Regions from separate parts of the Oerskovia sp. USHLN155 genome, predicted to be linked through region 1. Evidence: riboswitches for the same ligand, from Rfam matches in the RefSeq annotation. Region 1 holds a riboswitch; each other region holds the start of a gene.

Region 1 (9,696 bases):
GATCCTCGACCTCGTGCTCGACGAGGTGGGAGTGCGACCCGAGAAGGTCGTGCTGTGCCACATGGACCCCTCGGCCGAGGATCCCGAGTACCAGCGGGCCGTCGCGGAGCGGGGGGTGTGGCTCGAGTTCGACATGGTCGGCATGGACATCACCTACCCCAAGGAGGGCGTCTCGCCCGACCCGCACACCACGGCGGGCGCGGTGCACCGGCTCATCGAGGCGGGGTTCGCGGGCCAGGTGCTCATGAGCCACGACGTGTTCCTCAAGCAGATGTGGGTGCAGAACGGCGGGAACGGGTTCGCGTACGTGCCCACGGTCTTCACCGAGATGCTCGCGCAGCGTGGGGTCGAGCGCGAGGTGCTGCGCCGTCTGACGCACGAGAACCCGGCGGCGATGCTCACGGCGTGACGGCGACCGGTTGACTGGGTGGCCGCGAGGCCCGGTTCCCCCCACCCGGCCCGACGACGGGGCGAGCGTCGAGCGGTCGGCGCGCCACGTCGTCGGGCCGGTGGAAGAGTCGGCCCATGCGATTCCGGACGGCGATCCTCCAGAGCGGCAAGACGGCCACCGGCATCCCCGTGCCCGACGACGTGGTCGCCGCGCTCGGCGCGGGCAAGCGCGTCCCCGTGCGCGTCACGGTCGGCGGGCACACCTACCGCAGCTCGGTCGCGCCGTACCAGGGCCGGTTCATGATCGCGCTCAGCGCGGAGAACCGGGAGGCCGCCGGGGTGTCGGGCGGGGACGAGGTGGACGTCGAGATCGAGGTCGACGACGCACCGCGCGAGGTCGCCGTGCCCGACGACCTCGCGGCAGTCCTCACGGTCGAGGCGCGCACGGCGTTCGACGCGCTGTCGTTCAGCCGCCGGCGCGCACTGGTCGAGCCGATCGAGGCCGCGAAGACCCCTGAGACCCGGCAGCGGCGCATCGACAAGGCGGTCGCGGAGCTGGCTCCCGGCACGTAGGGCCCTCGACGTGGAAGGCGCTGCGCGAGGCCCCTACTTCGAGCCCGAACCCGCCACGCCACCCAGCAGCGCGAAGGCGCTCTCCGCGGTGTCGACCAGCACGGTCGGGCTCGCGGTCACAGCCGGGTCGGTGGCCGCGAGCTGCACGGTCACGACGTAGCTGCCGCCCTCGGCATCCTCCGCGAGCCACGATCCGGCCAGCACGCCCGGCGCGCTGCCACCCTTGAACGCGACGTAGGGCCACGCCTCGGCGTCCACCTCGATGCCGGGGTTGACCGAGAGCACCTCGCGCACGATGGGGTCCTGCTCGCCGCGCTCGTGCAACCAGACGTGTGCGGCGCACAGGTCCGACGACGTCGCGAACCAGTCGACGTCGTCCTGCCAGACGGGCGTGGTCACTCCCGCAGGGTCGACGTCGAGGGGGCCGCCGGGCAGCGCGTCGAGCATCGCGCGGCGCTCCGCGGTGCTTGCCGCCCCCCACGCGGAGGCCTGCGACGGCGTTCCCCAGGCGATCGCGAACGCGTCGCGGGTCGTGAGGAACGGGGTGTTGAGCGACGGGTCCGCGTGTCCCAGCGCGGCCTGCGCGCGTTCGACCGCGTCGCGCCCCACGGCCTGGACCAGCAGGTCGGTCGCGGTGTTGTCGCTGATCGAGATCATGAGCCCGGCCGCCTCACGCACCGTGACCACGGTGCCCGTGGGCGCGTCCTGGAGCTGGCCCGCGGGCAGCGACCGCACGTCGTCGGTCACGGTGAGCGCGTCGTCCCAGGTCAGCGTCCCGGCCTCGACGGCCTGCGACACAGCGCCCAGCACGTAGAGCTTGAAGATCGAGCCGAGCGGCAGCACCTCGTCCGCGTCCGAGCCGCCGGGGGCCTCCTCGACCGGCCGGCACGTCCCGTCGTCCAGGACCTGGGCCACGAGCAGCGAGCTCCGCGCGTCCACGGCGTCGAGACGTTCGCCCAGCTCGTCCCAGCTCTCGGCGGGCTCACGGTGCGGGTCGTCGCCCGGGCCGAAGAACAGGGTCTCGATGCGGCTGTCCGCGTCGACCCCGATCTGCATCGTGAAGAACTGACCGCTCGCGCCGACGATCGTCAGCGCGGCCTGCTGCTCGCCCGGGTCGACCGCGTCGACCGAGACCGGCACCCACTCCTGGTCCGCGCGGAGCTGCTCCAGGACGGGCACGAGCTGTGCGGCGGGCACCTGGTCCAGGAACGACCGCGCGAACCGCCGCTCGAGCGTCGCGGCGTCGGGGGACGCGTCCGCGTTGAGCACCTCGAGGGCCCACCCTGCCGCCTTGCCGACGGTCCCGCCCGGCAGCGCGACCGCGGTCGGTGCCACGTTCGGCGTGGGTGACACCTCGGAGCCGGGACCGGTCGACGAGCACCCGGTCAGTGCGAGCCCCGCGACGAGGAGGCCTCCTACGAGGGACGAGCGGCGGCGTCGGGCAGCAGAAGGGGAGGGCATCGGGACACCCTACGGAACACCCCTCGCACGGCGGGGGCGGACCCGCCGGGGCCGCCCGACCTCGACCTCAGGACGCGCGCGCGACGAACCGCTTCACGACCCGCTTGGCCTCGCGGCCCGCGAACCGGCGCGCGAACACGCTCGCAGCGGCCGCCGCGGCGGCGAACGTCACGGCGCTGATGATGCCGACCTCCGGGTCGTCCAGGTCCTTGGGTGCGTCGTGCCCCGTGGCCTTGGCCCACGCGTAGCTCACGGCCTTCTGCGCGATCCAGCCCGCGGCCAGCGTCAGCGCGACGGTCGTGACCTTCTCGGCGAGGGTCTGCTCGTTCTCGGCCATGTGTGTTCCTCCGGTGAGGGTGAGGCGGGCGGGGTGGGACCGCCGTCGTTCCCGCAGGCCCGACGGCGAAGCTCACGTCCCACCGTAGCCGTCCCCGGGGCCGGGCACGCCCCGGGCGACGTCACACGCCGGAGCCCTGTCTGCGGCGTCGGGCCGCGGTGTAAAGTCGCAGGTGAACGACAGGGGAGCGCCGACCGCCCGGGAGACACCGGGCAACGGGCGCTGAGAGTGCGGACCACCGCAGACCCTCGAACCTGATCCGGTTAGCACCGGTGGAGGAAGTCGGGCTTCTCTAGCCTCGCTCACGGGACCTCCCGTGCGCGAGGTCCCCCTCCTGTGACGTCCAAGGAGGACACGTGAACACCATCAGTACCCGCCGCACCACCCCCCGCAGGCTCGGCCTGGGGCTCGTCGGCGGGATCGGCGCGCTGGCCCTCGCGGCCTGCGCAGGCACCACCGACGCGGGATCGGGCGAGAGCGGGTCGAGCGCCGCGAGCAGCACCGTCACCCTCGTCACGCACGACTCGTTCAACGTCAGCGAGGACGTCCTCGCCGCGTTCGAGAAGGAGTCCGGGCTGACCGTCAAGCAGGTCGCCCCCGGCGACGGCGGGGCGCTCGTCAACCAGCTCGTCCTCACCAAGGACTCGCCGCTGGGCGACGTCGTGTTCGGCATCGACAACTCGTTCGCGACGCGCGCGATCGACGAGGGCGTGCTCGCGCCCTACACGCCCGAGGGCCTGGCCGACTCGGCCGCGCAGTACGCGATCGGCGACGGCGCGCTCACGCCCGTGGACCTGGGCGACGTGTGCGTCAACGTCGACCACTCCTGGTTCGCCGACAAGGGCCTCGCCGAGCCCGTCACCCTCGACGACCTCACGAAGCCCGAGTACAAGGACCTGCTCGTCGTCACCAACCCCGCGACGTCGTCGCCCGGGCTGTCGTTCCTGCTCGCGACCGTCGGCGCGTACGGCGAGGACGGCTGGGAAGGCTACTGGGCCAAGCTCAAGGACAACGGCGTCAAGGTCGTCGACGGCTGGTCCGACGCCTACTCGGTCGACTTCTCCGGCTCCGAGGGCAAGGGCCCTCGCCCCCTCGCGCTGTCCTACTCCACGTCCCCGGCGTTCACCGTGTCCGAGGACGGCACCTCGACCAGCACGGGCGCGCTGCTCGACACCTGCTTCCGCCAGGTCGAGTACGCGGGCGTGCTCGCCGGCGCCGAGAACCCCGAGGGCGCCAAGAAGCTCGTCGACTTCCTCGTGAGCGACGCGTTCCAGGCCGACATCGCGGACAACATGTACATGTACCCCGCGAACGCGGACGTCGCGCTGCCCGAGGGCTGGGCCCAGTTCGCGCCGCTGTCCCCGAAGCCGTTCGAGGTCGCACCCGCCGACATCACGGCGCACCGCGACGAGTGGATCAAGGCGTGGACGTCGACGGTGATCGGCTGAGCATGATGCCCGTGAGCCGCGGCGTGCCTGCGGCCGTGCAGCGCGGCGGGCGGGTCCTCCTCTGGGGGCTCGCCGCCGGGCTGCCGCTGCTGTTCCTCGGGGTGTTCTTCGCGTGGCCCGTCGTGACCCTGGTCGCGCGCGGGTTCGTGACCCAGGACGCTGCCGGCGCCTCCTTGGATCTCTCCGGCTTCGCCGAGGTGTTCTCCGAGCCGCGGACCTGGCGCATCATCGGGCTCACGCTGTGGCAGGGCGTCCTCGGGACCGTGGTCTCGGTGCTGCTCGGCGTGCCCGGCGCGTACGTGCTGTACCGGTGCCGGTTCCGGGGGCGCACGTTCCTGCGGGCGTTCGTGACGGTGCCGTTCGTGCTGCCGACCGTCGTCGTCGGCGTCGCGTTCCGGTCGCTGCTCGTCGAGGGCGGGCCGCTCGGGTTCCTGCGGCTCGACGGTACGTTCGGGGCGATCGTCCTGGCACTCGTGTTCTTCAACTACTCCGTCGTGGTCCGCACGGTCGGCGGGCTCTGGGAGCACCTCGACCCGCGCGCGGAGGAGGCGGCCCGTGCGCTCGGCGCCTCGCCGTGGCGTGCGTTCCGCTCGGTGACGCTGCCGTCCCTGGCCCCGGCCATCGCGTCCGCGGCGTCGATCGTGTTCCTGTTCTGCGCCACGGCGTTCGGGGTCGTGCTCGTCCTGGGCGGCATCCAGTACGGGACCATCGAGACCGAGATCTGGATCCAGACCACCCAGTTCCTCGACCTGCGCACAGCAGCCGTGCTGTCCGTGGTGCAGCTCGTGGTCGTCGTGATCGCGCTGAGCGTCGCGAACCGGACCCGCTCCCGGCGCGAGCGCGCGCTCAACCTGTCCGCCGCGACGTCCGCCGCCCGGCCGTTGCGCCTGCGGGCCGACGCCGTCCCGCTCGCGGTGACCGCCGTCGTCGTGCTGGGTCTGATCGCGCTGCCGCTCGTCAACCTGCTCGTCCGGTCCTTCCAGACCCCCGCCGGGTGGAGCCTCGCGAACTACGCGAACCTCGGCACGACCGGCGGGCGCAACGCCCTGACCGTGACCGTGTGGGAGGCGACCGCGAACTCGTTGCGGACCGCGGCGCTCGCGACGCTCATCGCGGTCGTGATCGGGGGGCTCGTGGCGCTCGTCGTCTCGCGGCGTCCCCGGTCCCGCACGGGGCGGCGTGCGATCAGCGCGCTCGACTCGGTCTTCATGCTCCCGCTCGGAGTCTCGGCCGTCACGGTCGGGTTCGGCTTCCTCATCACGCTCGACAAGCCGCTCGGCCTCGACGTGGACCTGCGGACCTCGGGGCTGCTCGTCCCGATCGCCCAGGCCGTCGTCGCGATCCCGCTCGTCGTGCGGACCGTGCTGCCCGTGCTGCGCGCGATCGACCCGCGCCTGCGCGAGGCGGCCGCGACCCTCGGGGCGTCGCCCGCGCGCGTGTTCGCCGCGGTCGACGGGCCCATCGCGGCCCGGTCGCTGGGCCTCGCGATCGGGTTCGCGTTCGCGGTCTCGCTCGGCGAGTTCGGGGCGACGTCGTTCCTGGCCCGCCCCGACACCGCGACCCTCCCGGTCGTGATCTTCCGGCTCATCGGGCGGCCCGGCGCCGAGAACTACGGCATGGCGCTCGCCGCGAGCGTCGTCCTCGCGGTGCTCACCGCGACGGTCATGATGGTGGCGGAGCGCCTGCGCGGCGACCGCTCGGCAGGAGAGTTCTGATGGACGGAGCCCAGGTGGTGGAGCGAACGACCGGTGGTCCCACGGCGTCGCGTGACCCTCACGACGCGTCGGCCGGCCGGGGGCTCGCGGTGCGCGACGTCGTCGTGCACTACGCAGACCCCGCGTCCGGCAAGGGTCCCGGCACGACGGCGGTGCGCGGCGTGAGCCTCGACCTCGCCCCGGGCGAGGTGCTCGCGCTGCTCGGCCCGAGCGGGTGCGGCAAGTCGAGCCTGCTGCGCGCGGTGGCGGGGCTCGAGCCCGTGGCCGCCGGGTCCGTGTCCTGGGACGGTCGTGACCTCGCGGGCGTGCCCGTGCACCGGCGCGGGTTCGGCCTCATGTTCCAGGAGGGGCAGCTCTTCCCGCACCGCGACGTCGCGGGGAACGTGGAGTTCGGGCTGCGCATGGCGGGCGTGAAGCGACCGGCCGCGGCGGGACGGGTGGCCGAGCTGCTCGACCTCGTCGGGCTCGTGGGGTACGCGCAGCGACCCGTCGCGACGCTCAGCGGCGGCGAGCGCCAGCGCGTCGCGCTCGCCCGTGCGCTCGCCCCAGAGCCGCAGCTCCTGCTGCTCGACGAGCCCCTGTCCGCGCTCGACCGCGGGCTGCGCGACCGGCTCGCGGGCGACCTGCGGGCCGCGCTCGTCGCGACGGGGACCACCGCGCTGTTCGTCACGCACGACCACGACGAGGCGTTCACCGTGGCCGACCGCGTGGCCGTCATGGACGCGGGCCGGCTCCTCCAGGTCGCCGCGCCCGAGGACCTGTGGCGCGCGCCCGCGTCGCGGCGCGTCGCCGAGTTCCTGGGGTACCAGGCGTTCGTGCCGGTGCCCGTCCCCGATGAGGTGTCAGTACGCGCGAGAGACATGGCGCCCGCTGCTGCTGACGACTCGGTGACCGTGGGCGGCTCGGTGGGCCGGGGAGCCTCTGCGGGCCAGGGGGCGCTGCTCGCGATCGGCCCGACGGGGCTCGTGCTCGCGGCCAACGTGTCAGCACGAGCGAGCGATGGGAACCTCGCTGGTTCTGACAGGTCAGCGGGGTGGACGGGCACCGTCGTGCGCAGCACCTTCCGCCGCGGGCGCACCGAGGTCACGGTCGACCTCGACCTCGGTGCGGGGACGCAGCGCGTCGTCGCGCTCGGCTCGCCGCCCGGCGGCGCCACGGCACCCACGCCCGACGGCGTCACGCACCACCCGCTCGCGCCCGCACCGGGGGAACAGGTCCGGGTCGTGCTCGACCGTGCGGGCTGCGCGGTGGTCCCGGGCTGAGCCCGGGCGCCGTGGCCGAGAGGTGACGGGCGGACTCATGATCCGTCGGTCGCTCGGTCGCTCGGTCGCTCGGTCGCTCGGTCGAACATGCGGTCGGCGTTCGGAATGACGCCGAAACCGACGCCAACCGCATGCTCGCCGTCGGTAGGGGGGGCGAGGATGCGGTCGGGTTCCCAGGGCATCGGTGGTTCCCGCCCTGCGACCGAACCGCTCCCGCGTTAGCGTCGAAGGATGAGCGACGCCACGATCGACCACGTGTCCGACCACACCGAGGAGCACGGCGGCAAGGCCGCGAAGATCCTGTACCGGCCGTTCGGGCTGGCGAGCTCGATCATCGGCGGACTGATCGCCGGCCAGGTGTTCAAGCAGGTCTACAAGCGGGTCTCCCCGGGCCACCGCAAGGACGCCCCCACACCGCTCCAGTCCGAGTACCCGCTGCGCGAGATCCTCATCGCCTCGCTCATCCAGGGAGCGGTGTTCTCCGGGGTCAAGGCGCTCATCGACCGCGGCGGGGCGCGGGTCTTCCAGAAGTGGACGGGGGAGTGGCCGGGCGACTGACCGTCGCCGCGCTGGCGTCGCGCACGAGCGCCGCGCGCTGGGCCTGCGGCGCTGAGCCGTCCGGGACCCGCCACACGGAGAGCCCGACGGCGGCGCGCACCTGCGCGCGCCGCGAGCCCCTTCGCGTGCCACGGTGGGACCAGGGACCGATGACTTCGCGGCCCGGTCCTGGTCCAACCGTCGTACCGGCAGCCTCCGAAGGGACCCATCATGGCCAAGCTCGTCTCGACCCTGTTCATCTCGCTCGACGGCGTGGCAGAGATCGACCCCGCCTGGCACTTCCCGTACTTCGACGAGCACATGGGCGCCGCGGTCGACGAGGACTACTCGGGCGTCGACACCTTGCTCCTGGGGCGCGTCACGTACGACAGCTTCGCGGGCGCGTGGCCGGGGCGCGAGGAGGCCGGGGAGGAGGACGCCGTGTTCGCGAAGCGGCTCGGCGACGTGCGCAAGATCGTCGCGACCCGCGGTGACGCGGACCTCGGTTGGCGCAACACCGAGCGGATCGACGGCGACCTGGTCGAGTCCGTGACGACGCTCAAGGAGACCCCGGGGATCGCGAAGGTCCTCGTCGCGGGCTCGCTCTCGGTGGTCCGCCAGCTCCTCGCCGCCGGGCTCGTGGACGAGCTGAGCCTGCTCGTCCACCCCGTCGCCGCTCGCAAGGGCGAGCGGCTCTTCGACGAGGGGGAGCCGATCTACCCCCTGCACCTGCTGCGCTCCGAGGTCTTCCCCACGGGGGTCGTGCACCTGGTCTACGGTCCGAGCGCCTTGCCGGGCAGCGAGGACTACGACGACGTGAAGGACAAGGTGCCGGGCGGCGCGGAGGGCTGACCACCCGTTCGGCCGGGGCGCGGGGCGCGGGGCGCGGGACACGGGGCTCCGGGCGCGGAGTGTCCCCGACGGCGTGGCGCCCCGCCCTCGGGCCTGGAACACGTGGGACCGACGGCGTGGCGCCGCGCCCCGCCGTCGTGCCTGGAACACGTGGGCCGCGTCCGGCCGCGTCTCGACCGGACAGCTACCGACCATATGGTTGGATTTGACCGGTGAACTCGTTGCGGAGGCATGTCCTCACTGTTGTCCTGCCCGGTGTGCTCGGTGCGACCCTTCTGACGGGGTGCGCGTCACCCGCGGACGCCGGCGGCGAGGGCCCGGCGACCGACGCTCCCGCCCCCGCTGCAGCCACGGAGACCCCGTCGGCCTCTGGGGCGTGCGACCTGATCGGTGCCGACCAGGTGACCGCGCTGGCCGGTCAGTCCCTCGACGGCCCGGTCGAGACGACGGTCGCGGGCAACGTCGAGTTCCCCGCCTGCGTGTGGGGCGACCCGGCGGGCGCCACGGTCCAGGTGTCGCGCATCCCTGCCGAGGACTGGGCGCAGCAGCTGCCCGAGATGCTCCAGCAGCTCGAGGCCACCGGTCTCGTCGACGACGCGGAGAACACCCGCAAGATCCGCGAGGCGTCCGCGCTCGTCGGCACGGGCGAGAAGCTCGACGCGGTGCAGGCGTGCGAGGTCTTCTCGACGACGATCGAGATCGCGGGCGGCGAGCCGGGCCGGACCGAGACGGTCAACATCGTGCCCTCGCTCGAGGACCCGCAGGCGCTCACGGGCCAGTCGTGCCGCGACGGGATCTTCTCCTCCGTGCTCGTCATGAAGGACGGGATCACGGGCGCCGCCGAGGAGGTCGCGGTCGTCGAGCAGGCCCTCGCAGCGGTGGCGGCCCACTAGCCCCTGCCCCCCTGCCCCCCCCTGCCCCCCGGCGAGAACGGGGTTGAGGTCGTCCGGGAAAGCAGGACGACCTCAACCCCGTTCTCGACAGCCGGGAGACGAGCCAGTCGTCAGCTCCGCTGGTCCAGGTACCAGCCGATGAGCGCCTGCGTCGAGGGGTCCTGCTCGGCGAGCGCGCCCGCGTCGCCGGCGACGGCCGGCGCGATCTCGTTCGCGAGCTTCTTGCCG
Region 2 (9,696 bases), on a different contig from region 1:
GAGATGAAGGTCGAGGTGCGGATCGACGACCGACCGGTGCTGCGCCGTCGGGCACGGACCGTGGTCGTCGGGAACGTCGGCAAGCTTCAGCGTGGCGTGCACCTGCTCCCCGACGCCGAGCCCGACAACGGGCAGATGGACGTCGCGATCATCGCGCCCCGCAACCTGGGCCACTGGGTCCAGCTCCTCGTCGGGGTCGTCGCCAAGCGCAAGCGCGTGCCCAACATGGAGGTGCTGCGCGGGTCGCGGATCTCCGTGATCTCCGACCGACCGCAGCCGCGCCAGCTCGACGGCGACGTGATCGAGCCGTCCAAGAAGCTCGAGGTCAGCGTGCGCGCCGGGGCGCTGTGGGTGTGCGTCTACCAGCCCGACACGTCGGAGGACATCGCAGAGGGAGCGCCGGCCGGAGGCTGATCCACCGCTGAGGCGTCTTCCTCAACCTCTCTGCGCAGCACCGTAGGACCTGACCCAGGAGATCCGTCGGCGGCACGAGCGGACGCGATCGACGAGTGCGTGAGCGGCGCCGCGAAGGAGTGACGTGAGGGAACCTCAGGGGGCTTTGGTGCGTGCTCAATGCAGCGGGCAGCGGGCAGCGGGCAGCGGGCAGCGGGCAGCGGGCACCGTCGCCGAACAATGGGGGGACGTATGCAGGGGTCAGTTCGACGACGTGAGCAGGGGGCCCTGGTGGTGCTCGCCCTGGTGGCAGTCCTGGTGACTGGTTGTTCGGGAGAGGCTGAGGTGCGCAATCCCTTTGCCGCAGAGTTCGCCCAGGCTCGCAACGAGGTGACCACCGAGACCGGGCGGAAGATCCTCGAGGACGACGTCATCTCTGCCACGGAGTACCAGCAGGTCGAGGACGCCTCGGTCCAGTGCATGAGGGACCAGGGCCTCGTCGTCAAGGTCGAGGACGAGGGCGGGTTCACGACCGAGCTCGTGGGACTGACCGAGCACTCCCCGCAGGAGGAGCTCGACGCGATGAACGCGCAGATCGACGCGGTGCAGAGGGAATGTCGGGCGAAGTTCGACATGGGTCCCATCTCCCTCCTCTACTGGGAGCTGCGCCGAAACCCGGAGAACGTTGACTTCAACCAGGCCATCGCCGACTGCATGGTCCGCGGCGGGCACCGCGACGAGGGATACGACAAGGAGGCGTACTCGCAGGAGCTCGCCCGGTACGCCATCACGCTCAAGGCCGCGGACGACGGCACCGAGTACGAGGTCGAGGGCGACCTCTCCGGACAGGAGCTGCCACCTGAGATGGCGGCCTGTCAGCAGGATCCGCACGACTGACGCCTCGCCGTCCGCATCGGTGGCCGCTCGCACACCACGACACGAACACCACCAGCACCACCTGAGGAGCAGCAGTGGCCAGAGATCGACGTCCCGCCCGGACCGGAGGCGCCCGCCCGGCAGGGGCCCGCACAGGTGCGCTAGCGCTCGCGGCGGTCGTGCTGCTCGCGGGGGGTGTCACGGCAGGGATGGCGTTGGCGCCGCAGGCGGAGCCGCAGAGCGTGCGGAGCGCGACGCCGCCCGCGGCGGTCCCGGTCTCGCGGCAGGCCTTCGACGACTCGCGCCGGGTCAAGGTGACCCCGGTCGTCGCGGAGGAGGGGACGTTGTCCGTCGCGGACCAGGGCAAGGTCACGCGTTCGGTGTGCGCCCCGGGGGCGGTGATCGAGTCGGGGTCGAGCCCGGTCACGGTCGACGACCGCCCAGTTCTCGCGCTCGCGACGTCGATCCCGTTGTGGCGGGACCTGGCTCCCACGGCCAAGGGCGACGACGTGAAGGCGCTGCAGGTCGAGCTCGCTCGCCTCGGGCACACGGTCCGCGTGGACGGGACGTACGGCGATGCGACCAAGGTCGCCGTGACCAAGCTGTTCAAGGCGGCGGGTGTGCCAAAGCCGACCGGTGACCTGCCGGTCGCGTCGGTGCTGTGGCTGCCTGCGCCGTCGGTCACGATCGAGGCGTGCGAGGTGCCCGTGGGCGGCGCGATGTCCGCCGAGGCGTTCGCGACGACGGCCGGGACGTTGGTCTCGCTCGGCCTCGCGGACCCGCTCACGAACGTCACGCCCGGTGACCGGGTGGTGCGTCTGGGCGAGGCGAGCGCGCAGGTCGGGGAGGGGGGCGTCGTCACGGACCCGGCCTTCCTGGAGGCGGTGCGCGGCAGCGTGGAGTTTGCCGGCTGGCAGCGCGCGGAGGGGGCGGAGCCGCTGTCGCTCGAGTACGTCCTGGCGTCGCCGCTCGACGTGTCGGTCGTGCCGCCGGGGGCGCTGTTCGCGCTCGACGGCCCGGCGGGTTGCGTGCGTGCCGACGGCACGGCCCACCCCGTGACGGTCGTTGCGTCGAGCCTGGGGCAGACCCTCGTCACGTTCGACGGTCTCGATGCGGCGACCGCCCCCACCGAGGTCGAGCTCACCTCGCAGGACGTGGGGCAGTCGTGCCGGTAGCGGGCAGGGGCCTGGTCGGGGCAGGCCTGGGGCACGCGTTCCCCGGCACGGGCTTGCTGTTCACCGGGCTGGACCTGGAGATCACCCCTGGCGAGGTCGTCGCGCTCGTCGGCCCGTCGGGCAGCGGCAAGTCGACGCTGCTGAGCATCGTGGCTGGCTGGGAGCGCCCCACGCAGGGGCAGGTCGAGCGCGTCGGGGTCGCGACCACCGGGTGGGTCTTCCAGAACCCGCACGGCGTCGCGCGCCGCGCGGCCCTGGACCACGTGGTGCTGCCGCTGCTCGCGCGGGGACTGCGCCGCCGGGACGCCGAGGACCGGGCCGCGGAGATCATGGCGCGCTTCAACCTGACGCCGGTCGCCGATCGACCTTTCCGGGCGCTGTCGGGCGGTGAGGCCCAGCGCCTGATGCTCGCGCGCGCCGTGGCCCTGGCCCCGGACCTGCTGCTCGTCGACGAGCCCACCGCACAGCTCGACCTGCGTACGGCCGCGACCGTCAACGAGGTCCTGGCGGGCATCGCGCAGGACGACTCGATCGTCGTGGTCGCCACGCACGACCCGCACACGCGCGACGCCTGCACCCGCGTGATCGACCTCGCAGACTTCCAGCACGCGCAGGACGCGGCATGACCGCCACCGAGCAGGGCCCCGTGCCCGACGGTGCAGCGCGCCCCGGCCTCGCGGCGCCAACGGACGGCCCGGCCGGGCCCGGCACGGCACCACCCGGCGGACCGGTCACAGCCCCAGGCGCCTCGCCCCCGTCCGACGACGGAGCGCACCCGCGCGCGGACGCGATCGGCGCCGTCGGGCCGGGGGACGCGCCCGTGCGGGCGCGCGCCATGCGGGCCGGGTCCGTGATCTCCGAGGCGTGGCGCAACATCGCGACCGGCACCACGCGCGCGGCCCTGCTCGCCGCGGTGCTGGTGGTCGTCGTCGGGGCGTTGGCCGTTGTCGACGTGCGCGCCGTCGTGGGCGTCGTCGAGGGCGCGCGCGAGTACCGCGACGCGGGCGCGAGCGTGCAGATCCTCGAAGCGGCCGGTCAGGTCGACGGAGCACGCTGCGAGGCCCTCGCCGCGGTCGACGGCATCAACGCGGCCGGTGCCCTGCGGATCGGCAGCCCGCTCCGGGCGCTCAACCTCCCGTCGAGCGAGCTCACCGGCCACGAAGCGACCCCCGGGCTGCTCTCCGCGCTCGACCGGGGCCAGGTCGCAGGCTCCGGCCTGTGGTTGTCCGCCGACCTGGCAGAGGCGCTCGGTGCCGCCCCGGGAGACAGCGTCGCGACCGATACCGGTGCTGGGCGCGTCGGCGCCGTCTACCCCTACCCCGACGACGGACGCGACCGTGTCCTGGGCTACGCAGCCGTCGCCCCCGTGCCCGCCACAGGGCTGTTCGACTCCTGCTGGGTCGAGATCTGGCCGGTCGACCCCGAGACCGCGACCCTCCTGCGGACAGCCCTCGTCGCCGACCCGTCCTCGGAGGCGCAACCCACCCAGAAGCAGCTCAACGGTCGGCTCGGCGCCACGTACGACGCGAGCGCCGAGTTCGCCGACCGTCCGACCAGGCCCGCTCCGGTCGCCGCGATCGTCCTGGGCCTCGCCCTGGGCTTCGTCGCGATCCGCCTGCGCCGCCTCGAGCTCGCCGCGGCCCTGCACGCCCGGGTCCCGCGCGCAGCCCTGACCTGGCAGGTGCTGCTCGAGACCGCGGCCTGGACCGGGGTCGCCGGGATCGTGGCCGTCCCCGCGCTGTGGTGGCTGGCCGCCGACGCCGGCCTTCCTGCCGACCATGTCAGCACCTGGGTCCTGGGGATGCGGACCGTCCTCGCGGGAGCCGGCGCGGTGCTCGTCGGGGCCACGGTCGGCGCTCTCTCGACCCGCGAGAAGCACCTGTTCAAGTACTTCAAGGAGAGGTGACGTCGGCCCGGACCCGCAGGGAGACGGGCCGATCGCGGGACGGTCGCGCCGCCGTCGGGCAGCGTGCGCTACGGTGACCGTCGCACGACCCGCTTCGACCAGCAGGACCCACAACTTCACACACCCACGGGAGCTCGCAGCAGCGAGCTGAGAGGGCGGCTCAGCGCCGCCGACCGTTCGAACCTGTTCGGATCATGCCGACGTAGGGAGAGAGCAATGAGCTCTGAGACCGCTGTGCCCGCGCACACCATCACGACCGGCCCCATCGCGGGGTCCGCCAAGGTCCACCACCCGGTCCCGGGGGCCGAGCACCTGCGCGTCCCCGAGCGTCGCGTGCACCTGAGCAACGGCGAGCACCTGGACCTGTACGACACCTCGGGCCCGTACACCGCGTCGGACGACCCCGCGGCGTTCGACCTCGCGGGCGGGCTGCCCGCGCTGCGGGCGTCGTGGCTGCGGCCCGACGCCGTCCCGACCGAGCACGGCACGGGCGGGGCCCGGACGCAGCTCGCCTGGGCGCGCGCGGGGGTCGTCACCGACGAGATGCGCTTCGTCGCGGCGCGCGAGGGCGTGGACGTCGAGCTCGTGCGGGACGAGGTGGCCCGGGGCCGTGCCGTGATCCCGGCCAACCGCAAGCACCCCGAGATCGAGCCCATGATCATCGGCAAGGCGTTCGGCGTGAAGATCAACGCGAACATCGGCAACTCGGCCGTGACCTCCTCGATCGAGGAGGAGGTCGAGAAGATGGTGTGGGCCGCCCGCTGGGGTGCGGACACCCTCATGGACCTCTCGACGGGCAAGGACATCCACGAGACCCGCGAGTGGGTGCTGCGCAACTCCCCGATCCCCGTGGGGACGGTGCCGCTGTACCAGGCGCTCGAGAAGGTCAAGGGCGACCCCGCGAGGCTCACGTGGGAGATCTACCGCGACACCGTGATCGAGCAGGCCGAGCAGGGCGTCGACTACATGACCGTGCACGCGGGTGTCCTGCTGCGCTACGTCCCGCTGACCGCACGCCGTGTCACGGGCATCGTGTCGCGCGGCGGCTCGATCATGGCGGCGTGGTGCCTCGCGCACCACCAGGAGTCGTTCCTGTACACGCACTTCGCGGAGCTGTGCGAGATCCTGCGCGACTACGACGTGACGTTCTCGCTGGGCGACGGCTTGCGCCCGGGGTCGATCGCGGACGCCAACGACGCGGCCCAGTTCGCCGAGCTGCGCACGCTGGGCGAGCTGACCAAGGTCGCCAAGTCCTACGGCGTGCAGGTCATGATCGAGGGCCCGGGGCACGTCCCCATGCACAAGATCGTCGAGAACGTGCGCCTCGAGGAGGAGCTGTGCGAGGAGGCACCGTTCTACACGCTCGGCCCCCTCGCGACCGACATCGCGCCCGCCTACGACCACATCACGTCCGCGATCGGGGCCGCGATCATCGCCCAGGCCGGGACCGCGATGCTCTGCTACGTCACGCCCAAGGAGCATCTGGGCCTGCCCGACCGTGACGACGTCAAGACGGGTGTCATCACGTACAGGATCGCGGCGCACTCGGCCGACCTCGCCAAGGGGCACCCGCGCGCGCAGCTGCGGGACGACGCGCTGTCCCGTGCCCGGTTCGAGTTCCGCTGGCACGACCAGTTCGCGCTCTCGCTCGACCCCGACACCGCCCGCGCCTTCCACGACGAGACGCTGCCGGCCGAGCCCGCCAAGACCGCGCACTTCTGCTCGATGTGCGGGCCCAAGTTCTGCTCGATGCGGATCTCCGCGGACGTGCGGGAGTACGCCGAGAAGAACGGCCTGACGTCGGTCGAGGCGATCGAGGCCGGCATGGCGGAGAAGTCGAGCGAGTTCACGGACGCGGGCGGCCGGGTGTATCTCCCCGTGACGCCGAGGTAGACCCGTGTGGGGGGGGGGGGGCGCCGGGCCGCGCGGGGCCGGGTGCGCCGGGGGGGGGCGTCGGGTCCCCTCCCTGCCCCCCACCCCCCCCCCCCCAGGGGTCTACCTCGGCTTCGTCACCTGGTGGGACGGCGCCGCGATTCCCCGCTCGTACGCCCAGACCACTAGCTGGACGCGGTCGCGCATGCCGGTCTTGGTCATGATGCGGCTCAGGTGCGACTTCACGGTGCTCGCCTCGAGGTGGAGCGTTGCCGCGATCTCGGCGTTCGACTGCCCCCGGCACAGCAGCGCCAGGATGTCGTGCTCGCGCGAGGTGAGCAGGCCCGAGGCGACCTCGTCGGGGGCGGCGGGGGACCGCCGTCGGGCGAACTCGTCGATCACGCGCCGCGTGAGCGTCTGGTCGACGAGGCCCTCGCCCGACGCCACGCGTCGCACCGCGTCGACCAGGACGTCGGGCTCGGCGTCCTTCAGGAGGAACCCGCTCGCCCCGGCCTCCAGGGCGCCGAACACGTAGTCGTCGAGGTCGAACGTGCTCACCACGAGCACCGGGACCGGCTCGACGACGCCGGGACCCGCGAGCGCGCGCGTCGCCGTGATGCCGTCGCCGCCGGGCATGCGGACGTCCATGCACACGACGTCGGGGCGCTCGCGACGTGCGACGCGCACGGCGTCGGCCCCGTTGGAGGCCTCGCCCACGACCTCGAGGCCCTCGCTCTCGAGGATCACGGTGAAGCCTGCGCGGACGACGGCCTGGTCGTCGACCAGCACCACTCGGGTCATGGGGCCTCCTGCCCGACGGCGGAGCCCGGTTCGTCCGTGGACGTCGCCGAGCGCTCGGGGATGGTGGCGGACACGGGGTCCACCGGTCGCGGGACCGTGAGCCGGACCCGCCAGCCGTCACCGGGGACGGGACCGGCGTCGAGCGTCCCGCCGACGAGGGTCGCTCGCTCGGTCATGCCGATGAGGCCGTGGCCGGGCGGGGTCGGGATAGCGGGCGAGCCGGGCGCCGGCACTGACGGCCCGGACGGCCCTGCCCTGCCCCCTGAGCCGATCGCCGCGACGGGCAGCCGGTTGGTGACCGTGACGACGAGCGCGGCCCGCTGGTGGTCGGTCACGACCTCGATCGCGCGCCCGGGCGCGTGCCGGCGGGCGTTGGTCAGCGCCTCCTGGAGCACGCGGTAGACCGTGAGCTGGACCGCGGGGGACAGATCGAACGGCTCGCCGAGCCGCACGTCGCGCACCTCGGCACCGGCGCTGCGCGCGAGGTCGAGCAGCTCGCCCGCGTCGTCGAGCGTGGGCTGCGGTGCGGCCGGTGCCTCCTCGCCGGGCTCGCCGGGACCGGCCTGCGACGAGCTGCGCAGGATGCCGACGACCAGGCGCAGGTTGTCGAGCGTCTCGCGTCCCTGGGTGCGGATCCAGCGCATGGACTCCTTGGCGCGTTCGGGGTCGCGGTCGACCAGGCGCTCGGCCGCGGCCGCCTGGACGACGATCCCCGACAGGTGGTGGGCGGCGACGTCGTGCAGCTCGCGCGCCATGCGGCCCCGCTCCTCCAGGACGGCCTGCGCCGCGAGCATGTCGCGCTCGCGCTCGGCCTGGGCGACCCGCCCCTGGAGCTGGGCGAACAGCTCGCGGCGCGTGCCGACGTACGCACCCACGAGCGCCGAGGCCACGTACGTCAGGAGGGCCGAGGCGAGGCCGCCCCAGACCTGGACCGCGACCGGTGTGGGGCCCGCCGAGGTGATCGGCACCGGACCGCCGAGCACGAAGCCCAGCAGGACCTGCACGCCCGCGGCCGCCCCGGCCGCCCACAGGGCTGTGCGGCGCGGCGCGTACGCGCCGACCGAGTAGGCCGCGACGAGCGTCGCCGGGGCCTGGAACGAGACGAGGGCGGGAAGGACCGGTACGAGCGCGACCTGGCCCACGACGACCAGCGTGAGCGTGAGCAACGGTGCCCGGCGACGCAGCGTGAGCGCCATGGCCTGCGCGACGACGATCACGATCGCCGCGACCCGGCCACCGGTCGAGAACCGCAGGGAGTCGGGGGATCCCTCGAAGACCACGCCGAGGTCCGTCAGCGCGACGCGCTCGATCACCAGCAGGAAGCCGACAGTGAGGACCGCGACGACCCCGCCCAGCAGGGCGTCACGGCCCGTCGGGGTACGGATGCCGACGGCGGCGAGCCGGCGGTGCAGGGCGTCGAGCACGGGGGTTCCTCTCAGGTCCGGTCGGGCGGGCGGTGCGGGCGGCGCCGTCGGGCACCACGGTACGTGCCCGTGGTGCCCGACGAGCGACGCGTCAGACGAGGTCGCGGCGACGGAACGTCACCGCGCCCGAACCGAGCGCGACCGCGACCCAGGCGGCCAGGCCCAGCACCGCGACCCCGACGCCCAGGGGGGCGAGGCCGCCCAGGACCGACGTCGCGCTCTGGCCGGTCGACGCGAGCGACCCCAGGCCCAGGGGCAGCCACGCCGCGGCGCTCGACGTGCCGCCCGAGAGCAGCACGACCGCGGCCTGGATCAACGGCTCGACCACCACGAGCCCCACGACGACCAGGATCGCCGCGACCTGCCCGCGGATCAGCGTCCCGATGCCCAGTCCGAGCCAGGCGAACAGCACGAGGACCAGCAGCCCGCGCCCCCACACTCCCAGGACGTCACCCGCGCCGACCATGAGCTGCGCCCCCGGTGTCGACGCCACGGCCGCGAGAAGGCCTAGGGCCGTGAGCACCGCGAGAGCTGCGCCGATCACGAGCGCGACGACCGCGGTCGCACCCGCCTTGCCCGCGAGGACGCGCAGGCGCGACGGGACGACCAGGGCCGTGGGGACGATGCCGCCCGTGCGGAAGTCCGTCGTGACCGCGAGGACGCCCAGCAGCAGCATGCAGATGACCGAGACCCCCGCGGAGCCCGAGCCCGCGGGGCCGTTGCCCAGCAGGTCCAGCATCGCCCGCTGCACGGGGGCGGCCCCCAGGTCCGTGAGGCTGCCCAGGTCCGGGGCGAGGTCGGCCGTCATCTCGGGCGAGGCCTGGAGACCGACGGTGGCGCCGCCGCCCATACCTTCGAGGCTCGACAGGACGCGCGGCAGGACGATCGTCAGGGCCTGGACCAGGACCATGCCCGCGAGGGCGACGACCCCCAGGGCCCAGGGCGTGCGGGTCGTGCGTAGCTTGAGCAGCTCGGCGCGGAACATCAGCGCACTCCTTCGGTCTCGGCGGTCAGGTTCAGGTAGAAGTCCTCCAGGGACTCGCCCCGGACGAGGTCCGTGAGCGGGCCGTCGGCGATGACCTGGCCCTGGCCGATCACGACCAGGTCGTCGGCCACCTGCGTGATCTCGGCCAGGACGTGGCTCGCGAGCAGCACCGCCCCGCCGCCGTCCGCGAACGAGCGCAGGACCTCGCGCATCCACCGCATGCCCGCGGGGTCCAGGCCGTTCGCGGGCTCGTCGAGCACCAGG
Region 3 (9,696 bases), on a different contig from region 1:
CCGTGGCCGGTGCGCCGGCAGCCCCGCAGCTCCCGGGCGGCGTCCGCCCGAGCGAGCAGGACCTCGAGACCCTGCAGGCCGCGGTGCCGCCCCAGCCCCGCCGGGTCGCGGGCGTCCTGACCGGTCAGCGCGTGGCCTCGGGCTGGTGGGGTGCGGGTCGCGCGGCCGACTGGACCGACGCCCTGGCTGCCGCCCGGCTCGTGGCCGAGCGCGTCGGCGCCCAGGTGAGCGTGGTGGCCGACCACGACCACGCGCCGTGGCACCCGGGCCGGACGGCGAGGCTCGAGCTGGCGGACGGGACCGTCGTCGGGCATGCCGGTGAGCTGCACCCCAAGGTGCTCGAGACGCTTGGCCTGCCCGCGCGGACCGTCGCGTTCGAGGTCGACCTCGACGCGCTGATCGCCGCCGCCCCGGGCCAGCCCGTCCAGGCGGAGCCCGTCTCGTCGTTCCCGCTCGCGAAGGAGGACCTGGCGCTCGTCGTCGACGCCTCCGTGCCGGCCTCGGCCGTGCGCGCCGCGATCGAGGAAGGGGCGGGCGACCTGCTCGAGGAGCTCGCGCTGTTCGACGTCTACACCGGCCCCCAGGTCGGCGAGGGCAAGAAGTCCCTCGCGTTCTCGCTGCGTCTGCGCGGCACCGACCGCACGCTCACCGCGGAGGACTCCGCGGCCGTGCGCGCCGCGGCGGTCGCCGCGGCGCACGAGAAGGTCGGGGCCGAGCTTCGTGGCTGACGTCACCACCGTGGTCCCCGCGCGCACCGCCCTCGTCACGGGTGGTGCGCGCGGGATCGGCCGCGCGGTCGTGCTGGGGCTCGCCGGTGCGGGCCTCGACGTCGCGGTCCTGGGCCGGGACGCGTCCCGCGTGGACGACGTCGTCGCGCAGGTCCGCGCGCTGGGTCGCCGCTCCGTGGGCCTGGTCGCGGACGTGGGCGACCCAGCCGCGGTGGACGCGGCCGTCGCGCGGGCCGAGGCGCAGCTGGGCGGGATCGACCTCCTGGTCAACAACGCCGGGCGCATCGACGCCGAGGTCCCGCTGTGGGAGGCCGACCCGGACGAGTGGTGGTCCGTCATGGAGACCAACGTGCGCGGGCCGTTCCTGCTCGCGCGGGCGGTCGTCCCCGGGATGCTCGCGCGGGGCGGGGGACGGGTCGTCGACCTGAACTCGGGCGCAGGGTCGCACGACATGGACGGCGCGACCGCGTACAACGCGAGCAAGACCGCGCTGCTGCGCATCGGGTCGAACCTGCACCTGTCGGGCCGGACCCGCGGGCTGCGGACGTTCGAGGTCTCGCCGGGAGTGGTGCAGACCGACCTGACCGCGTCGATGGACATGCACGTGGGGCGCACCGAGTGGACGCCCGTCGAGCGCACGGTCGAGATGATCGTCGCGATCGCGGCCGGCGAGCTCGACGCGTGGTCGGGGACGTTCGTGCGGGTCACGCACGACTCTCCGGCGTCGCTGCGGGCAGCCGCCACGGCCGGCTCCGGGGACGCCGTGCCGGGGCCTGAGGCCCGCCGGCTGCGTGTGACGCGCTTCGGCGACGACGACCCGATGCCCGGAGCGCTCCCCGCTCGCTGACCCCGTCCGCACTGACCGGCGGTCAGTGGTGGTGGCCGTGCCGGCCGAGGGTCTCCACGGCGGTGGCCCCCGGCCGGGTCCACTGCGGCACGGGACGCGTGGTCTCGCTCCAACCGGTGACGCCGTCCGCGTCCGAGCGCCAGAACCAGCCCGGGTCGCGCCCCTCGGGCCATCCGTCCGGCTGCGCCTCCCAGGCCTCGCCACGGCCGTAGGGCGTCATGTCGAGCAGGGCGAACGCCGGGTTGGTCGGCTCGGTGCCGCGGCCTGTCGTCCGGTAGGTGAGGAACACGTCGTCGCCGTCGCGCAGGAAGCACGAGAGGTACCCCATCTCGCCGCCCACGGGCGCGTCCAGCTCGCGCACCGAGTACCAGGGCTGGGTGTAGCCCATGAACTCGACGAACGGGGCGACCTCGTCCCACGCCCCGGTCGTGACGATGGCGAACGAGACGCCGCGCGCGTTGAGGTAGACGGCGTCCTTCAGGTTCCAGGCCGTCCAGGTGCAGCCCTCGCACTGGCCCTGGTGCGGCGCGCCGTCGTGCCACATGTGCTGGTAGACCACGAGCTCGTCGCGGCCTCCGAAGAGGTCCAGGAACGGGACGGGGCCGTCGGGACCGACGACCTCCACGGTGCCGTCGATCCTCACCATGGGCAGCCGCCGTCGGGCGGCCGCGATGGCGTCTCCCTCGTGCGTGTGCGCCTTCTCGCGGACCAGGAGCTCGTCCCGGGTGGCTTCCCAGGTGGCCAGGTCGACGACGGGCGGTCGGCCGGACAGGGTCGTGGTCGCGTCCTCGGGCGGGGTCGTCATGGTGTCCTCCGTGCGGGCTCGGGCAGGGACGCACGGCGCGCTCCTGCGGTCACGAGGGCAGACTCGGGACCGGGCCGGAACTCATCGTCGGTGGTGGCGCGTCGTCAGTGGTTGCGGCGCCCCCGCGAGGCGCCGAACGGCCCGCCCACGAACAGCCCCAGCCCGAGCACGAAGCCGAAGTCGTACCAGTTCCCGTTGTTGTGGACCTCGTAGATGTTCACCGTGTCGGTGAACAGCGAGACGACGAACGTGACGGGCACGATGACGCCCTGCCACAGGCCGAGCCAGAACCCGGCCGGGCTGCCGTCCGCGGTGGGCGTGCCGACGTCGGGGTTGGGGCCGGGGGCGCAGGCCGCGAGCGCGAGCGCCCCGACGACCAGCGCGGCGGCGAGGGCGATGCGTCGGGCTCGTGGTGACGTGAGCGCGGTGGTCACGGTGGCGTGGGGCGAGACGTCGTGCGTCGGGTGCATGGCCGACCTCCTGGTGGCTGGAACGGACGGTCGCCCCCCAGCATCCGCCGTGGGACGCCCCGGCTCAACCGGAGGCCCGCCCCGGCCCCCGCCGGCGCCTGGACGACAGCCACGCCTCGACCGCGGTCACCCGGTCGCGGGCAGCCGCCGCGTCCCGCCGATGACGAGCGTGACGTCGACGTCGACGTCCGCGAGCCCGGCCTCGTCGAGGGCCGTGCGCAGGGTGCCGGGGTCCGCCTCGGGGGCCGGGCCGATCGCCTCGATCCGCAGGACGGACCCGCTGAAGGCGATCCCGGTGATCGTCCACTGCTCCTGCTCGGCCCACGCCGCGGCGACCGGTGCGGCGGCGATCTTGTCCGCGTTCTGCCGCAGGACGTGCTGGCTGATCGCGCTGAGCGGCACTGCGACGACGAGCAGCGCTGCCGCTACCGTGACGAGGCTCGCGCCGCGCAGGGGGCCCACGAACCTCTCGGCCTCGCCCGCGGCCGTGCGGACCTGGAACAGCAGGAAGACGAGCGTGCCGGTCGCGATGATCGCGGCGACGTTGGTCGCGAACAGCAGGAGAGCCCCCAGTGCCTGGTCCGGGGCGCCCGACTCGAGCGTGAGGCCGACGACCGCGAGCGGCGGGACGAGCGAGATCGCGATCGCGACGCCGGGCAGCGCGTCCGACACGTCGGCGCGCACCAGGGCGAACGCCCCGACTGCTCCGGTCGCGAGCGCCGCGAGCAGGTCGATGAGCTGCGGCGTGACGCGGCCCGCGACCTGGCTGTTGGTCGCCGCGACGATCTCGATCGGGACGAACAGGCCGACGAGGTAGCCGGTCGCGACCACCCCGGCCGCGCCCGCGACGACCAGGAGCGCCGACGAGGTCAGGTTCCGGTGGTCGTTGAGGACGATCGCGAGCGCCGTCCCGACGATGGGCGTCATGAGGGGAGCGACGATCATGGCGCCGATCACGGTGGCCGTGCTGTCTGCCGCGACGCCCGCCGACGCGATGACGGCCGCGAGGATCAGCAGGGTCCAGAACGTGGCCTGCCGGGACCGCGCCGTCGGGCCCTCGGAGATGAACAACGCGGTGGTCATCCGCTGGATGTCGGCCGTCGTGACGCGCATGCTGCCTCCTGGTGCTGTTCGTGCCCCCAGCATCACAGGGGGTGCTCGCCCGCGCTCGGTACGCTGCCGGACATGTACGCCGTGACCCCACCCCATGCCCAGGGCTTCCTCGACGTCGGCGACGGCCACGAGATCTGGTGGGAGGTGCGGGGCAACCCGGACGGCAAGCCCGCGGTCGTGCTGCACGGTGGGCCGGGGTCCGGGTGCACCCCCGGGTCGGCGCGGCCGTTCGACCCCGAGCGGTACCGCGTGGTCCTCCTCGACCAGCGGGGTTGCGGTCGGAGCCGGCCGCTCGCGAGCAGGGACGACGCCGACCTGTCGACCAACACCACGGCGCACCTGGTCGCGGACGTCGAGCGGCTGCGCCAGCACCTGGGCATCGACGCGTGGCTGGTCCTGGGGACCTCGTGGGGTGCGACGCTCGGGCTCGCGTACGCGGTGACGCACCCGGAGCGCGTCACCGAGGTGGTCCTGGGCGCGGTCACGAGCACCACGGCCCGAGAGGTCGAGTGGATCACGCGTGACATGGGGCGCATCTTCCCCGAGGAGTGGGACCGGTTCGTGGCAGAGGTGCCCGTGGCGGAGCGTGACGGCAACCTCGCGGCGGCCTATACCCGCCTGCTCGCGTCCCCGGACCGTGCGGTGCGTGAGCGCGCGGCGGCGGCCTGGTGCCGCTGGGAGGACGTGCACGTCTCGCTCGTGCACGGGTTCGAGCCCTGGGACCGCTACGAGGATCCCGGCTTCCGGCTGCTGTTCGCGCGCCTGGTGACGCACTACTGGGCGAACGCGGCCTTCCTGCCCGACGGCGCCCTGCTGGCCGGGGTGCGCGGGCTCGGCGCGGTCCCGGTGGTCCTGGTGCACGGGCGTCAGGACGTGTCGGGCCCGCTCGACGTCGCGTGGCGCCTGCACCGAGCGTGGCCGGGGAGCGAGCTCGTGGTGCTCGAGGGCGCAGGCCACGGGGGCCCGGGGTTCCCGGAGGCGCTGGTCGCGGCGACGGACGGGTTCGCGGGCTAGCAGCCGCACCGCTCGGCTAGGGTGAGGCCCAGCCTGTCCCCGCAGTCGACGACGACCTCCGAGGTGACCGACATGCCCCGCCGTACCGCCCTTCTCGTCGGAGCCCTGGCCGTGTCGTGCGGCTCGCTCGTGCTCGCTGCCGCGCTCGGCGCGGCCGGACCGGTCGCCATACCCGCTGAGGGGCCGTGGTCCGTCCACGTCGAGGGCCCGTCCGAGGGGGACGCGGAGTGCGCGGCGGATCCGGCAGTCGCCCTCGCGCTGACGCCGGCGATCATGCCCCCGGTCGGGACGTCGTTCAATCTGGTCCCCGACGCCACCCGCGCCGACCTGGAGCGTGTCGTGTCCTGTCTCGAGAAGCACGTGTCGACGTCGCGGATCAGTGTCGTGCCGACCGGGACCCCGGCGGCCCCCTGACCGGGTCGACGGACGGGCCGACGGTGCTGGTGCCACGTGGCGAACGCCTGCCCGCGGGTGTGCCGTCCGCCCGCTAGAGTTCGCTGCGAAGACACGGGGTGCCCGCTCCCACGAGCCGGGCTGAGATCACACCCGTCGAACCTGATCTAGCTAGCACTAGCGAAGGGATGTCGGCAATGTCGCTTGCTGCCACCACACCTGTCCTGCCCACGACTGGCCCCACGTCCGCGGCGGCCCGGGATGCCGCGCACGGCGCGTCGCCGGGGGCTGCCAAGCCCTCCCGACCCCGGGTCCTGTCGATCGCGGGCACCGACCCGACGGGAGGCGCCGGGATCCAGGCCGACCTCAAGGCGTTCGCGGCGCACGGCGCGTACGGCATGGCGGTCACCACCGCCCTGGTCGCGCAGAACACGCACGGCGTCCGTACGGTCCACGTCCCTGGCGCGGACTTCCTCACCGAGCAGCTCGACGCGGTCTCGGACGACGTGGTGATCGACGCCGTGAAGATCGGCATGGTCGCCGACGAGCCCGGCGCGCGCGCCATCGCGGCGTGGCTGAGGCGCGTGCAGCCGCCGTTCGTCGTGCTCGACCCCGTCATGGTCGCCACGAGCGGGCACCGCCTCCTCGACGAGGGGGCCGAGCAGGCCGTGCGCGAGCTGGTCGCGCTCGCCGACCTCGTGACGCCGAACCTCCCCGAGCTCGCCGTCCTCGTGGGCGAGCAGGCCGCGACCACCTGGCCCGACGCCCTCGCCCAGGCGAGGCGCCTGCACGTGGCGAGTGGCGCCGTCGTGCTCCTGAAGGGCGGTCACCTCACCGGGGAGGAGTCGCCCGACGCCCTGGTGGGCGCTCGCGGGCCCGACGACGTCACGACCTTCTCGGCGCCCCGCATCGACACCGTGCACACTCACGGGACCGGGTGCTCGCTCTCGGCAGCGGTCGCCGCGCTGCGACCCCGGAGGGACGGCTGGGAGAGCGCGACGCGCGACGCCAAGAACTGGCTGACCGGCGCGCTGCAGGCCGGGGGAGCGCTTGCGGTCGGCACGGGCCGCGGGCCCGTCGACCACCTGGCGCACCTGCCCGCGCTCGGGCAGCGGGTGTTCTCGGAGGAGGCCTGGGAGCGCATCGCGGGCTGGCGCGAGGCCGTCGAGCGGATGGGGTTCGTGCGGGCGCTCGCGGACGGGAGCCTCTCGGCGGGGGACTTCGGGTTCTACCTCGCGCAGGACGCCGCGTACCTCGCCGAGTACTCGCGCGTGCTGTCGCGGGCGAGCCAGCTCGCACCGACGCCCGAGGCGCGGCAGTTCTTCGCCGGTGCCGCGGTCACCTCGCTCGAGGTCGAGCAGGCGCTGCACCGCGACTGGTTGGGTGCGCACGCCGGGATGGACCGCGGGGCGGTCGAGAGCATCGACCCGTCGCCCGTGACGGCCGCCTACACCAACCACCTCCACGCGGCCTCGAACGGGTCCTACGCGGAGACGGTCGCGGCCCTGCTGCCGTGCTACTGGCTCTACTCGCACATCGGCGACGTGCTGGTGCGCCAGGCGGGGGAGCTCGACGGGCACCCCTACGCGCGGTGGATCTCGCTCTACGGCGACCCGGCCTTCCAGGAGGCGACGCGCGCCGCGTGCTCGTTCGCCGACGAGGCCGCGCGCTGGGCCTCGCCCGCCGAGCGTGAGCGGATGCTGCGCGCGTTCGAGGTGTCCTCGATGCACGAGTACCTGTTCTTCGAGCAGGGGCTGACCCGGGCGACCTGGCCGGCACCACCCCGGGCGGCGCGCTGAGGTCCCGGCGCGGGAATCGCTAGACGCTCTGTGCGCCGCCGTCCGGGTACCCGCAGTCGTACCCCGGCGGCCACCAGCGCCACGTCGTGGTGACCTCGCTGGTGGAGACGCCCGCGGGGCGGTCTGCCAGGCACTGCGTGCGCATCTGGTCGAGCCCGACGGTCAGGTAGTACACCGCGAGGACTCCCGTGAAGACGACCAGGAGGACCGTCAGCGCCAGGCGCAGGCGGCGGTCGGAGCGTCGGGCGGTTTCGTCCTCGCCGGGTCGTGGCGGGACCCAGTCCCAGCTCACGAGGCGAGGTCCGTCGCCGGGTCGGTGGTTGCGTCGGTGCCGGCTCCGGCGTCGAGGCCGGTGCCGGGGACGAGCAGCACCTTGCCGGTCGTCGCGCGCCCCTCCAGGGCGCGGTGCGCGTCGGCGGCGCGCGCGAGCGGGAACGTCGCGCCCACGCGCACGTCGAGGTCGCCCGACGCGACGAGCGCATACACCTCGCTCGCCCGGTCGAGGAGCTCGGAGCGCGTCGCGGTGTAGTCATCGAGCTTGGGGCGCGTCGTGAACAGCGACCCGCCCTTGTTGAGGCGCTGCAGGTCGAAGGGCGGCACCTGGCCCGAGGACCCGCCGAACAGCACGAGCATGCCGCGGCGGCGCAACGACGCGAGGGACGCCTCGAACGTGTCCTTGCCGACCGAGTCGTAGACGACGGCGACGCCGCGGCCGCCCGTGAGGTCGCGCACGATCGCGGGCAGCTCGGTCGTGAGGTCGTCGAGCTCGGCGTAGTTCACGACGTCGGAGGCTCCGGCCGCGCGCGACAGCTCGGCCTTGGCCTCGGTCGAGACGGTCGTGATGACGCGCGCACCGCGGCGCACCGCGAGCTGGGTCGCGAGCAGCCCGACGCCGCCGGCCCCCGCGTGCAGCAGGACGTCGTCGCCGGGCTGGACCGGATAGGTCGACGTCACGAGGTAGTGGGCCGTGAGCCCCTGCAGGCCGACGGCCGCCGCGACGCGCAGGTCGACCGACTCGGGCACCGGGATCGCGACGTCCGCGGGGACGACCACCTGCTCGGCGTACGACCCGAACGCGTTGGTCCATGCCACGTGGTCGCCGGGCTCGAAGTCCGCGACCCCCGGGCCGACCGCCGCGACGACGCCGGCACCCTCGGTGCCGACCACGTGCGGGTACTCCATCGGGTACACCCCCGCCCGACGGTAGGTGTCGATGAAGTTGACGCCGGCCGCGGCGACGTCGACGAGGAGCTCACCGGGGCCCGGGACGGGGGTAGGGAGCTCGACGAGCTCGAGGACGTCGGGGCCACCTGCCTGGAGTGCCTGGATCGCGCGCATGGGGTCAGCCTAGGTGGCAGGACCCCGGTCGGTGGCTGAGGTCTCGCCGAGTGTGCAGTTCGGGCTGTCCAGAGCGCCCGTCGACAGCCCGAACTGCACGCTCGACGACGCCGCACCTCAGGTGGCCGCCGGACCCGCAGAGGCGCGCCACCGTCCATGGCGGCGCTCGACGTGGATGGGGTGGTCGAAGCAGCGCGAGACGGTGGTCAGCACCTCGTGCCCCAGCACCGCGACCTCGCCGCGCGTGGGGTGGTTGCGCGCGCCGCACATGCTGAGGACCCTGCTCCTGCCCGCACCGTTGGGGCCGATCAGCGCCCAGTGCTCGCCTGCGCGGACCGGGAGGTCCACGTGCTCGAGGATCGTGCGCCCGTCGCGGACGAACGCGACGCCGCGCAGGTTCAGCACGAGGGGGTGCCCGCCGAAGGGGGTGGGGCGTCAGCAGGCGGGACGGCCCGGGCATCCTCGCGGTCCTGGGACGGGGTCCTGGTCGGGGAGGCGGGAGAGGTGGTCTCAGTGCTCACGGACGACCTTCGCGTGGACGGAGTCGAGGTGTCGGCGGCTCGTCGCGGCGGCACGGTCGGCGTCGCGGTCCCGGACGGCGTCGAGGATCGCCTCGTGGGCGTCCTGGTCGTGCCGGTGGCGCTCGCCCGCGCCGTCGAGCTCGATCATGTCGACCATCGCTCGGCGCAGGCGGGGGAGGAACGTGGCGAACAGGTCGGTCAGGACCGCGTTGTGCGCGGCGTCGACGACCGCGCGGTGGAAGACCAGGTCGGCGTCGACGTAGTCCTGGGCGCTCGCGGTCGTCGGGACCTCACCACGACCTGCGAGCGCCGTGGTCATGGCGCGGAGGTCGGCCGGGGTGCGGCGGGTCGCGGCGAGCCGGGTGGCCTCGGTCTCCAGGGCGCCGCGGACCTCGAGCACGTCGACGACCTCACCGCGCCGCAGGACCTCCTCCCAGTCGTCGCTCGCCTCGGCCCGGACGACGTAGACGCCCGAGCCCTGGCGGCTCTCGAGCACGCCCTTGCCCGCGAGCTGGCGGATGGCCTCGCGCACGGTCGAGCGCCCGACGCCGAGCTCGGCCGCGAGCGCCTGCTCGCCCGGGAGTCGGTGGTCGAGCGGCCACGTGCCGGTACGGACGCGGTCGAGCATGACCTCGGCCGCCTGGTCGGCGAGGGGGAGCCGGCGGAGC

The links. Region 1 has a riboswitch for thiamine pyrophosphate ahead of WFH32_RS09295 (thiamine ABC transporter substrate-binding protein). Riboswitches for the same ligand answer to the same signal wherever they lie in the genome.
Region 2: another riboswitch for thiamine pyrophosphate. It lies ahead of thiC (phosphomethylpyrimidine synthase ThiC); the one in region 1 lies ahead of WFH32_RS09295 (thiamine ABC transporter substrate-binding protein).
Region 3: another riboswitch for thiamine pyrophosphate. It lies ahead of thiD (bifunctional hydroxymethylpyrimidine kinase/phosphomethylpyrimidine kinase); the one in region 1 lies ahead of WFH32_RS09295 (thiamine ABC transporter substrate-binding protein).

What each region holds. Positions count from the first base shown of each region.
Region 1 covers NZ_JBBCXG010000005.1:293,599-303,294, forward strand. Annotated here, with positions in the region: gene WFH32_RS09275 (phosphotriesterase family protein) at 1-409, shown strand, start outside; gene WFH32_RS09280 (YdeI/OmpD-associated family protein) at 526-963, shown strand; gene WFH32_RS09285 (serine hydrolase) at 997-2,424, opposite strand; gene WFH32_RS09290 (DUF4235 domain-containing protein) at 2,492-2,761, opposite strand; TPP riboswitch at 2,933-3,059, shown strand; gene WFH32_RS09295 (thiamine ABC transporter substrate-binding protein) at 3,118-4,209, shown strand; gene WFH32_RS09300 (ABC transporter permease) at 4,212-5,924, shown strand; gene WFH32_RS09305 (ABC transporter ATP-binding protein) at 5,924-7,186, shown strand; gene WFH32_RS09310 (DUF4235 domain-containing protein) at 7,418-7,744, shown strand; gene WFH32_RS09315 (dihydrofolate reductase family protein) at 7,955-8,575, shown strand; gene WFH32_RS09320 (hypothetical protein) at 8,788-9,468, shown strand; gene pgi (glucose-6-phosphate isomerase) at 9,579-9,696, opposite strand, start outside.
Region 2 covers NZ_JBBCXG010000004.1:266,952-276,647, reverse strand. Annotated here, with positions in the region: gene WFH32_RS07565 (diacylglycerol/lipid kinase family protein) at 1-414, shown strand, start outside; gene WFH32_RS07560 (hypothetical protein) at 784-1,290, shown strand; gene WFH32_RS07555 (peptidoglycan-binding domain-containing protein) at 1,365-2,444, shown strand; gene WFH32_RS07550 (ABC transporter ATP-binding protein) at 2,435-3,070, shown strand; gene WFH32_RS07545 (hypothetical protein) at 3,067-4,350, shown strand; TPP riboswitch at 4,467-4,576, shown strand; gene thiC (phosphomethylpyrimidine synthase ThiC) at 4,567-6,243, shown strand; gene WFH32_RS07535 (response regulator transcription factor) at 6,346-7,023, opposite strand; gene WFH32_RS07530 (sensor histidine kinase) at 7,020-8,447, opposite strand; gene WFH32_RS07525 (hypothetical protein) at 8,539-9,432, opposite strand; gene WFH32_RS07520 (ABC transporter ATP-binding protein) at 9,432-9,696, opposite strand, start outside.
Region 3 covers NZ_JBBCXG010000001.1:627,794-637,489, forward strand. Annotated here, with positions in the region: gene pheT (phenylalanine--tRNA ligase subunit beta) at 1-728, shown strand, start outside; gene WFH32_RS02795 (SDR family NAD(P)-dependent oxidoreductase) at 721-1,575, shown strand; gene WFH32_RS02800 (DUF899 family protein) at 1,598-2,380, opposite strand; gene WFH32_RS02805 (hypothetical protein) at 2,485-2,850, opposite strand; gene WFH32_RS02810 (DUF389 domain-containing protein) at 2,977-3,963, opposite strand; gene pip (prolyl aminopeptidase) at 4,036-4,977, shown strand; gene WFH32_RS02820 (hypothetical protein) at 5,050-5,391, shown strand; TPP riboswitch at 5,476-5,576, shown strand; gene thiD (bifunctional hydroxymethylpyrimidine kinase/phosphomethylpyrimidine kinase) at 5,568-7,169, shown strand; gene WFH32_RS02830 (hypothetical protein) at 7,189-7,461, opposite strand; gene WFH32_RS02835 (quinone oxidoreductase family protein) at 7,458-8,507, opposite strand; gene WFH32_RS02840 (ATP-binding cassette domain-containing protein) at 8,625-8,912, opposite strand; gene WFH32_RS02845 (FadR/GntR family transcriptional regulator) at 9,018-9,696, opposite strand, start outside.